DNA from 4 places in the Ensifer sp. GW823-FHT05D09 genome. Region 2 is predicted to be linked to each of the others. Evidence: predicted binding sites of a transcription regulator. Region 2 holds the regulator's gene; each other region holds the start of a gene.
What was found. Region 2 encodes PhoB, which activates phosphate uptake and scavenging genes when phosphate is short. Its sites were predicted from a motif close to TGTCATNNANCTGTCAT; they were not measured.

Region 1: AC1Q80_RS19370 (alkaline phosphatase) is a predicted target of PhoB. The motif match lies at 680-696, and genes of this name have one in related genera.
Region 3: AC1Q80_RS26410 (DUF1045 domain-containing protein) is a predicted target of PhoB. The motif match lies at 898-914, and genes of this name have one in related genera.
Region 4: AC1Q80_RS18935 (DUF2794 domain-containing protein) is a predicted target of PhoB. The motif match lies at 1,339-1,355, and genes of this name have one in related genera.

What each region holds. Positions count from the first base shown of each region.
Region 1 is NZ_JBXAIA010000006.1:350,981-353,179, reverse strand. It holds gene AC1Q80_RS19375 (aspartate-semialdehyde dehydrogenase) at 1-356, opposite strand, end outside; gene AC1Q80_RS19370 (alkaline phosphatase) at 746-2,199, shown strand, end outside.
Region 2 is NZ_JBXAIA010000001.1:459,649-461,847, reverse strand. It holds gene AC1Q80_RS02275 (GcrA family cell cycle regulator) at 1-521, shown strand, start outside; gene phoB (phosphate regulon transcriptional regulator PhoB) at 583-1,266, opposite strand; gene phoU (phosphate signaling complex protein PhoU) at 1,465-2,178, opposite strand.
Region 3 is NZ_JBXAIA010000011.1:212,512-214,710, reverse strand. It holds gene phnE (phosphonate ABC transporter, permease protein PhnE) at 1-872, shown strand, start outside; gene AC1Q80_RS26410 (DUF1045 domain-containing protein) at 999-1,706, shown strand; gene AC1Q80_RS26405 (alpha-D-ribose 1-methylphosphonate 5-triphosphate diphosphatase) at 1,708-2,199, shown strand, end outside.
Region 4 is NZ_JBXAIA010000006.1:242,251-244,449, reverse strand. It holds gene AC1Q80_RS18945 (Bax inhibitor-1/YccA family protein) at 1-73, shown strand, start outside; gene AC1Q80_RS18940 (GNAT family N-acetyltransferase) at 194-751, shown strand; gene AC1Q80_RS18935 (DUF2794 domain-containing protein) at 914-1,318, opposite strand; gene AC1Q80_RS18930 (DUF1223 domain-containing protein) at 1,732-2,199, opposite strand, start outside.

The sequences.
Region 1 (2,199 bases), on a different contig from region 2:
AAGAGCGAGATCGCGTCCGGGTTCACTTCCGGCACGATCAGCGGCACTTCAGAATCGTAGCGCCAGGCCGAGGAGTTGTCGATGACGACGCAACCCTGCTGGCCGATCTTCGGCGAATACTTCAGCGAAACCGCGCCGCCGGCCGACATCAGGCAGATATCGGTGTCGGAGAAGTCGTAGTTTTCGAGGTTCTTGACCTTGAGCGTCTTGTCGCCGAAGGAAACTTCCGTGCCCTGGGAACGGGCGGAAGCAAGGGCGACCACCTCATCGGCGGGAAAGCCGCGTTCCGAAAGGATGTTCAGCATCTCCCGGCCGACATTGCCGGTAGCGCCTGCGACTGCAATCTTGAAACCCATGATCTAAGCTCTCTTTTCTGTCTCTCCTCGTCGGGTGGAGGGGGAAACCGCGCGATCCGCCGCGAGGGTTCCTGTCCCCGGCCAAACCGGGGAGAGAGCGGAGGGCCAGAGACGTCAGACGGTTTTCGTCGTCGTTTTGGCCGTTGTTTTGAAGGAAGCTGGGAAACGCATATCCTGCCCGGCGATTTCTGCCAGGATGCTGCTGTCAGCGAAGTTATGTTCGCGGCGAAGCATGGAATGCCTTCCTTTCCGAGGCTCCTAATAATTGTTTCTATCGGCGAGTCAAGCGTACGATGCTTGGGCACCCGCAAACGTGATCGTTATGTCACGTCGCTGTCATCGCCGGGCGTTAGGACCGCGGCATCCGACACCTCAAAGGGACGATCGCCATGCGCACGCTTCTTGTCACCCTCTTCGCCACAACGGTTCTGGCCCATGCGGCCCAGGCCGCAGACGTCTATCCGATTGATCGTGCGACGATTCTCGCCGGCTCGCCGTTCGATTTCAAGGTCGAGCTCAAGGGTGCCGTCAAGGCGGAAGACATCAAGGTGACCGTCAACGGCCAGGATTACAAGGCAGCGCTCGGCGCTGAGGCGGCCTATGTCGCGATGGAAAAGGGCAAGGAAGACAAGGAACTCGGATCGGCCCTACTCTTGCGCAACGCCGTCATCGGCGCGCCGGGCAGCTACAAGGTCGAGGTAACGTCGGGCGAACAGACGAAGACCGTGACCTGGGACGTCTTTGCCACCGCTGAGCAGCCGAAGGCCAAGAACATCATCTTCCTGCTTGGCGACGGCCTTTCGGTCGCCCATCGCACCGCCGCCCGCATCATGTCGAAGGGCATGACCGAGGGGAAGGCCAATGGCCGCCTCAACATGGACGATCTTGAGCGCATGGCCTTCATCGGCACGTCGGCCACCAACTCGATCGACACCGACAGCGCCAACACCATGTCGGCCTACATGACCGGCCACAAGACCGTGATCAACGCCGTCGGCGTCTATGGCGACCGCACGCCCGACAGCCTGGACGATCCGCGGGTCGAAACGATCGCCGAGGCGCTGCGTCGCCAGACGCAAAAGTCGATCGGCCTCGTCACCACCTCGGAAATCGAGGATGCGACGCCTGCCGCCGTCGTCTCCCACACCCGCAATCGCAATGACAAGGCCGAAATCGTCGGCATGATCTACGACGTCAAGCCGGAGGTGATCCTCGGCGGTGGCTCGGCCTATTTCCTTGGTAAGGAAACGCCAGGTTCCAAGCGCAAGGACAACCAGGACTACATCAAGCTGTTCCAGGACGCTGGTTACGCGCTTGCCACCGACAAGACCGAACTTGCCAATGCGCCCGCCGACGGCAAGCTTCTCGGCCTGTTCCACACCGGCAACATGGACGTGACGCTCGACCGCGAGTTCCTGAAAAAGGGCACGGCCGAAAAATTCCCGGGCCAACCGGGCCTCGTCGAGATGACGAAGACGGCGCTCGACCGGCTGTCGAAGAACGAAAACGGCTTCTTCCTGATGGTCGAGGGCGCCTCGATCGACAAGATGAGCCATCCGCTCGACATGGAGCGCGCCGTCGTCGAGACCATCGAGTTCGACCAGGCGATCGGCGTTGCCCGCGAATTTGCCAAGAACAACCCGGATACGCTCATCGTCGTGACCGGCGACCATACCCACGGCGTCTCGCTGCTCGGCATTATCGACGACACCGTCGAGGGCAAGGAAGGTCGCGACAAGGTCAAGACGGGTTCCTCGGCCGGCTTCCCGAACTACACCGACGAAAACAAGGACGGCTTCCCCGACAAGATCGATGCCAGCCGGCGCCTGGCCATGTTCGTCTC
Region 2 (2,199 bases):
ACTGGACTGACGAGCGGGTGGAAAAACTGAAGAAGCTTTGGTCCGAGGGCCTGAGCGCGAGCCAGATCGCGGCACAGCTTGGCGGCGTCAGCCGCAATGCGGTCATCGGCAAGGTTCACCGGCTGAGCCTGCCCGGCAGGGCCAAGGCTGGCGGCACAGCCGCCGCGACCCGGCCGAAGCAGCGCCCGGCCACCTCGGCGCCGCGCGCTCCGAACTACGCTTCGCGCGTCACCACCCGCACGGTTACCCGCCCGGCTGGCGCCACCGTTCTCAAGGAAGAGGTCGAAGTCGATTTCGTTGCCGAACAGGATTTCAGCGTTCGGACGGATGTGGTCGTGCCGATGTCGCGCCGCCTTGAGCTGACGCAGCTGACGGAGCGCACCTGCAAGTGGCCGATCGGCGACCCGCTGAAGGAAGAGTTCCACTTCTGCGGCAACGACTCTCCGGAAGCTTCGCCCTATTGCACTTTCCATGCGCGGCTTGCCTACCAGCCGTCCGCCGAGCGCCGCCGCGCTCGCTAAGGCTTCGAAGACAACACATAAAAAAGGGGCCGCGCGGCCCCTTTTTTATTGGATGAATGGCTCAGCTCTCGAGCGAGTAGCCGGCACCGCGAACGGTGCGGATGACATCCGGCATGCTCGAAAAATTCAGCGCCTTGCGCAGGCGGCCGACATGCACATCGACGGTACGCTCGTCGACATAGATATCGTGGCCCCAGACGCCGTCGAGAAGCTGCGACCGCGAGAAAACCCGACCCGGAGAGGACATCAGAAATTCGAGCAGGCGGAATTCCGTCGGACCGAGGCGGACCTCGCGCGTGCGGCGATGCACCCGGTGGGTTTCGCGGTCGAGTTCAATATCGCCGCAGCGCAGCAGCGTAGACAGAACTTCGGGCTTGGCACGCCGCAGCATCGCCTTGACGCGGGCCATCAACTCAGGGGTCGAGAACGGCTTGACCACATAGTCGTCGGCACCTGTGGCAAGGCCGCGAACCCGCTCGCTCTCCTCGCCCCGCGCCGTCAACATGATGATCGGCAGGCGCTCGGTCTCCGGGCGCTGGCGAAGGCGTCGGCAAAGCTCGATGCCGGAAACACCCGGCAGCATCCAGTCGAGGATCAAGAGATCCGGCAGGCGCTCCTGCAGACGGATCTCGGCCTCATCCCCACGCAGGATCGTATCGACATCGAAACCCTCGGCTTCGAGGTTATAGCGCAAGAGCACGCTCAGCGCCTCCTCGTCTTCGACAACGGCGATTTTCGGCAACATCAGGTAACGTCTCCTTACCCAGAGCATCCCGTGTTCGATCGAACGCAGTGAGATGCTCGAACATATAGCATCTGGAGCATCCCGGGCGTTTTCAAAGGCACGCTAGAAAACGCAGGGCTACAGACGCAGCAAAGCAGGGCCGCAACCAGGGCTGCGACCGGAGCAGGTTCATAAGCAGGCACTCGAACGTATCCGGGCTTAGTCCTTTACGGCACCCAGCGTCGACGTATTGTCGTCCTTCGGACGTTCGCCTTCCGGCTGGGCGCCCGTCGCCATGTAATAGATCGTCTCGGCGATGTTGGTGGCGTGGTCGCCGATGCGCTCGATGTTCTTGGCGCAGAACAGAAGATGCGTGCAGGGCGTGATGTTGCGCGGATCTTCCATCATGTAGGTGAGCAGCTCGCGGAACAGCGAGGTGTAGATCGCATCGATCTCCTCGTCGCGCTCGCGGATGCTGTTGGCCTTCTCCGGCGAGCGGGAGGCGTAGACGTCGAGGACTTCCTTGAGCTGCACGAGGGCAAGCTCTGCCAGGTGTTCAAGACCGCGTGCCAGCTTGCGCGGGATGCCGGAGCCGGCAACGGCGATGACGCGCTTGGCGTTGTTCTTGCCGAGGTCGCCGACGCGCTCCAGATCGGAGGCGATGCGGATCGACCCCATGATCTCGCGCAGGTCGGCAGCCACCGGCTGACGCTTGGCAATGGTGATGATCGCCTTTTCGCCGATCTGGCGCTCGGCTTCATCCAGGATGGTATCGTCAGAGATCACCTTCTGCGCCAAGGCGAGGTCGGAATTGACCAGCGCGCGGACGGATTCGCCCACCATCTGCTCGGCAATGCCGCCCATCTCGGAGATGCGGCGTGTCAGGTATTTCAGTTCTTCGTCATAGGCGGACATTATGTGCATGGACATAATCTGTGATCCTTGCGGGCGCGT
Region 3 (2,199 bases), on a different contig from region 2:
CGCAAAAACGTCCCGGTGAAAAAATCACACTCGCTTTCGGCGCCACCGGCTGGGCGGAAGTCGAAGGCGACGACGTCTCGGTGCGCAACCGTTTCTTCGGCTGGGCCAATTTCCTGTTCGACACCAACTCGCCCTTCTTCGGCAAGAGCTCTGCCGAGGTGCTTTCGCTGATCACCAGCGGCGAGCGTATCGATCCGGCGCGATCAAACCTGGGGCTCGCCTGGAACAACATTCTCTACAATGCAGAATGGCAACATCTTGATGTCTGGACCAAGCTGCTGCAGACGGTGGTCATGGCCTTCGTCGGCACGCTTTTCGCCTCGCTGGTGGCGTTTCCGCTTTGCTTCCTGGCGGCGCGCAACATTACCCCGAATTTCCTGACCAACCAGATCGTCAAGCGCTTCTTCGACTTCCTGCGCTCGGTGGACATGTTCATCTGGGCACTGTTCTTCACCCGCGCCTTCGGCCCCGGGCCGCTTGCCGGCATGTCGGCGATCTTCTTCACCGACACCGGCACGCTCGGCAAGCTCTACTCGGAGGCGCTGGAGAACATCGATGACAAGCAGCGCGAAGGCGTGAAATCCGTTGGCGCCACGCCGCTTGCCGTCCAGCGCTTCGGCGTGCTGCCGCAGGTACTGCCGGTCTTCGCCAGCCAGGCGCTTTATTTCTGGGAATCCAACACGCGTTCGGCCACGATCATCGGAGCCGTCGGTGCCGGCGGCATTGGCCTTAAACTCTGGGAGGCGATGCGCACCAATTCCGATTGGGAAAATGTCGCCTATATGGTGCTTCTGATCTTGCTGGTTGTGTTTATTTTCGACAGCATCTCGAACGCCCTGCGTTCGCGGCTGATTGGCCAGAAAGCGCATTGACGAGATGAGCGTTTTGCAGCTTCGCCATCATGATGTTGTCATGGAAATCGGCTAGCTGCGCATCGCGTCCCGCGAACAATCGACCCGCCGTCCCGGCGGGCCGGTCGATACAAGAAAGTGAAGACCGTGCGTTATGCAATCTACTTCGCGCCGCCGGCGGATGACCGGCTGTCGCAGACGGCGGCCCGTTGGCTTGGCCGTGACGCATTTACCGGCGAGACCAGTGAATTTCCGGCACTGGCCGATCTCGATGCCGACACGCGGCACGCATTGACCGCCGACCCCCGACGCTATGGTTTTCATGGCACCCTCAAGGCTCCCTTCGCCCTTGCCGATGGCCGCAGCGAAGCCGAACTGGTCGCAGCGTTTGAAGCGTTTGCCGCAGATGTCGAACCTTTCGAGATACCGGAACTGACACTGCATCAACTCGGCCCCTTCTTCGCGCTCGTCTCTGCAACCCATTGCGAGCCGCTGCAGAATTTGGCGGCTCAAGCCGTCCAGTATTTCGAGCCGTTCCGGGCACCTCTGTCGGCGGCTGACATGGCACGGCGCAATCCGGAAAAATTGCCGGAGCGACAGAGAGAATACTTGAAAAAATGGGGATATCCCTATGTTTTCGAAGAATTCCAGTTCCACTTGACGCTGACCGGGTCCGTCCCCACCGAGACAGCGAAAACCATGCGGACCGTGCTCGAGAGCACTTTTGCCGATCATATCGGCGACCCGCTTGACGTTACGTCAGTTGCGCTCTTCGTCGAGCCGCACCGTGGCGCACCGTTCCTGGTCCATTCCCTGCTGCCGCTTGGCGGCGCGACACAACGAAAGATCGCATGAGATGAGCAAAGAACAAGTCCTGACCAACGCCCGCATCGTTCTCGAGGACAGCATCCTCGACGGTTCAGTGCTGATCCGCGACGGCAAGATTGCCGATATCTCGAAGGGCACTGTAAGCACCGGCGAAGACTTCGAAGGCGACTATTTGCTACCGGGTCTCGTCGAACTGCACACCGACCATCTGGAAGCGCACTATTCGCCACGGCCGGGCGTTCGCTGGCTGAAGATCGCGGCGATCCAGGCCCATGATGCGCAGGTGGTCACGTCAGGCATCACCACCGTGTTCGATTGCCTGCGCCTCGGCTCAGACGAGGACGGTGGTTTCCAGAAGGGCGAGATGCGCAGCATGGCCGACGCGCTGGCGCAAGCCCAGCAAGAGGGTCGCCTGCGCGCCGACCACCTGATCCACCTGCGCTGCGAGGTTTCCACTTCGGACGTGCTCGATCACTACGAAGACTTCCAGAACGACCCGCAGGTTAAGCTGGTATCGCTG
Region 4 (2,199 bases), on a different contig from region 2:
CCTGACGCTCTACCTCGACTTCATCAACCTGTTCATGTTCATGCTGCAGTTCATGGGCAACCGGAACAACTAAGCTTTGACTGGATTGACGGAAAAGGCGGCTTCGGCCGCCTTTTTTGTTGCCCGGAAAAGGCTTGATCCACGGCTGCGATCCGTGTGACTGAATGGAAAACCGGACCTTCAAGATCTTCCCATGCCATTGACCTTGCGCGACGCCACCGTTTCCGATCTGCCCGCCATCACCGAAATCTATCGCGAATCCGTTCTGAACGGTGTGGCGACCTACGAGATCGTGCCTCCCTCGGAGGTGGAGATGACGACGCGCTTCGCGACCATCGCCAGCCACGGTTATCCCTACATCGTTGCGACTGACGCGGCGGGCACGATCGTCGGCTACGCCTATGCCTCCGCCTTTCGCACGCGCGCTGCCTACCGCTTCCTGGTCGAGGATTCGATCTATCTGGCGCCGTCGGCGCGGGGGAAGGGAGCCGGCAAGATGCTGTTGGTCGAGCTTGTCCGTCGCTGCACAGAACTCGGGTTTCGCCAGATGGTGGCGGTCATCGGCGGCGCTCATCCCGCATCGATCGCGGTCCACCGCTCTGTCGGTTTCGAAGATCAGGGGTTGATGAAGGCGACAGGCTTCAAGCACGGGCGCTGGCTCGATACAGCGATCATGCAGCTGGCGCTTGGCGATGGCTCGACGAGCGACCCCTCTGCGGGCGTCTACCCGGATACGCTTTACCAGGGCTGAGAACGGGCGTCAGGAAGCGCGCGAGGCAATTCCTTCGGGAAATGGCTTGAAAACATGCGGCCGCCGCACTTTCGGGACATTGTCGAAGGAAGCGGATGCCAGTGCATCCAACCTCGGCTGGTTGCCCCCGCTCGCATCTCCGATCGGCTTGGAACCGGTCTCTCAGGTTTCGATCAGCTTCAGAACCTTGTCAAAAACCTTCAGCACCTGCCCGAGTTCGTGTCCACGCTTCAGGATCGTCCCGTGCACGTTGAGAACGCTGAAGGCACCCTGCTTGGCAGCGAGTTTCGGGTTTTTCTCGATGCGGTAGAGCGGCATCTCGCCCGATCGCTTGAATACGGAGAAGACGGCCCGATCCTTCAGGTGGTCGATGGCGTAGTCGCGCCATTCGCCTTCGCCGACCATGCGGCCATAGACCCACAGGATCTGGTCGAGTTCGCGGCGATGGAAGGTGATGGGAGGAGCGTTCCGGGCGTTCTTGTATTCCGAGAGATCAACGACCACTTCGGACGCGGTCTGGCGCTGATGTCGCGCCTCGCCTCGCGGCAAATCCGGCTCATCGGTCATCGGCAATCCGGCCTTCTGTTGTGACAGAACGATAACAGTTTGCCTGACACGAGCCGAAAAGCAAGCCGGAAGCAGCCAGAGCCTCTGGGCGCAGACGGCATTTCTTGCCTCCGCCCCATTTCAGTCAAATCGGCGCCCCAATTCACCGCAAAACTCGCGGGCGCTGACGGACAGAGTCGTTGCCACCGTATGTCCGTTCAGATCGTCATGCTGCGTGACCTTCAAAGAACGCAGTCATGGCCGGTTCGGTCCGGTAACTTCGAACCCTCAGCCCCAGCCCCTCGATGCTGCCGGGCCGAACCACCCCTTATGGCTTTAGGCGCTACCTTCGGCGCCGTGAAGCCGGTACGGCACCTTCGTCTTTCTGCTGGTATTCCTTGAACCGCTCGCGGCCCCAGACGCTACGCCGTTCGCTAGAGCTTGCCTTGAGGGCCTGCGAGCACGGCCGTGGCTCCGATGATCGGACCCGGGGTTTCGGCATCCTTCATCGACTGCAACAGCACCGCGCAGCCGCTTTTGCCACGCTGCTCCGTCAGCACCGTTGCAGGCAGGGTAAAGGTCGCGGGCTTGCCATCCCACATGCCGATGGTCTGGATGTCGCGCACCGCGTGCCAGTAGGAAATCTTCTTGCCGATGTTTTCGCCCTTCTCGACATCGACGACCTTCGCCCGGTCGAAGTAGACGACGACGACATTCGCCTTGCCGTCACCCGCCCCGACCTTGATCGAGATCTCCTCGCCGTTGATCTTCGCCTCGACCGGAACGGCCAGCCCCTTGCCGGCGGCTTTCATCGTGTCGAGCCGGGATCTGATCGCCTGCAGGTTGGCGCCGTTGACATGGTCGCGGCCGTTGAGGATCGCCTGTGGCGTGTAAACGCCGTT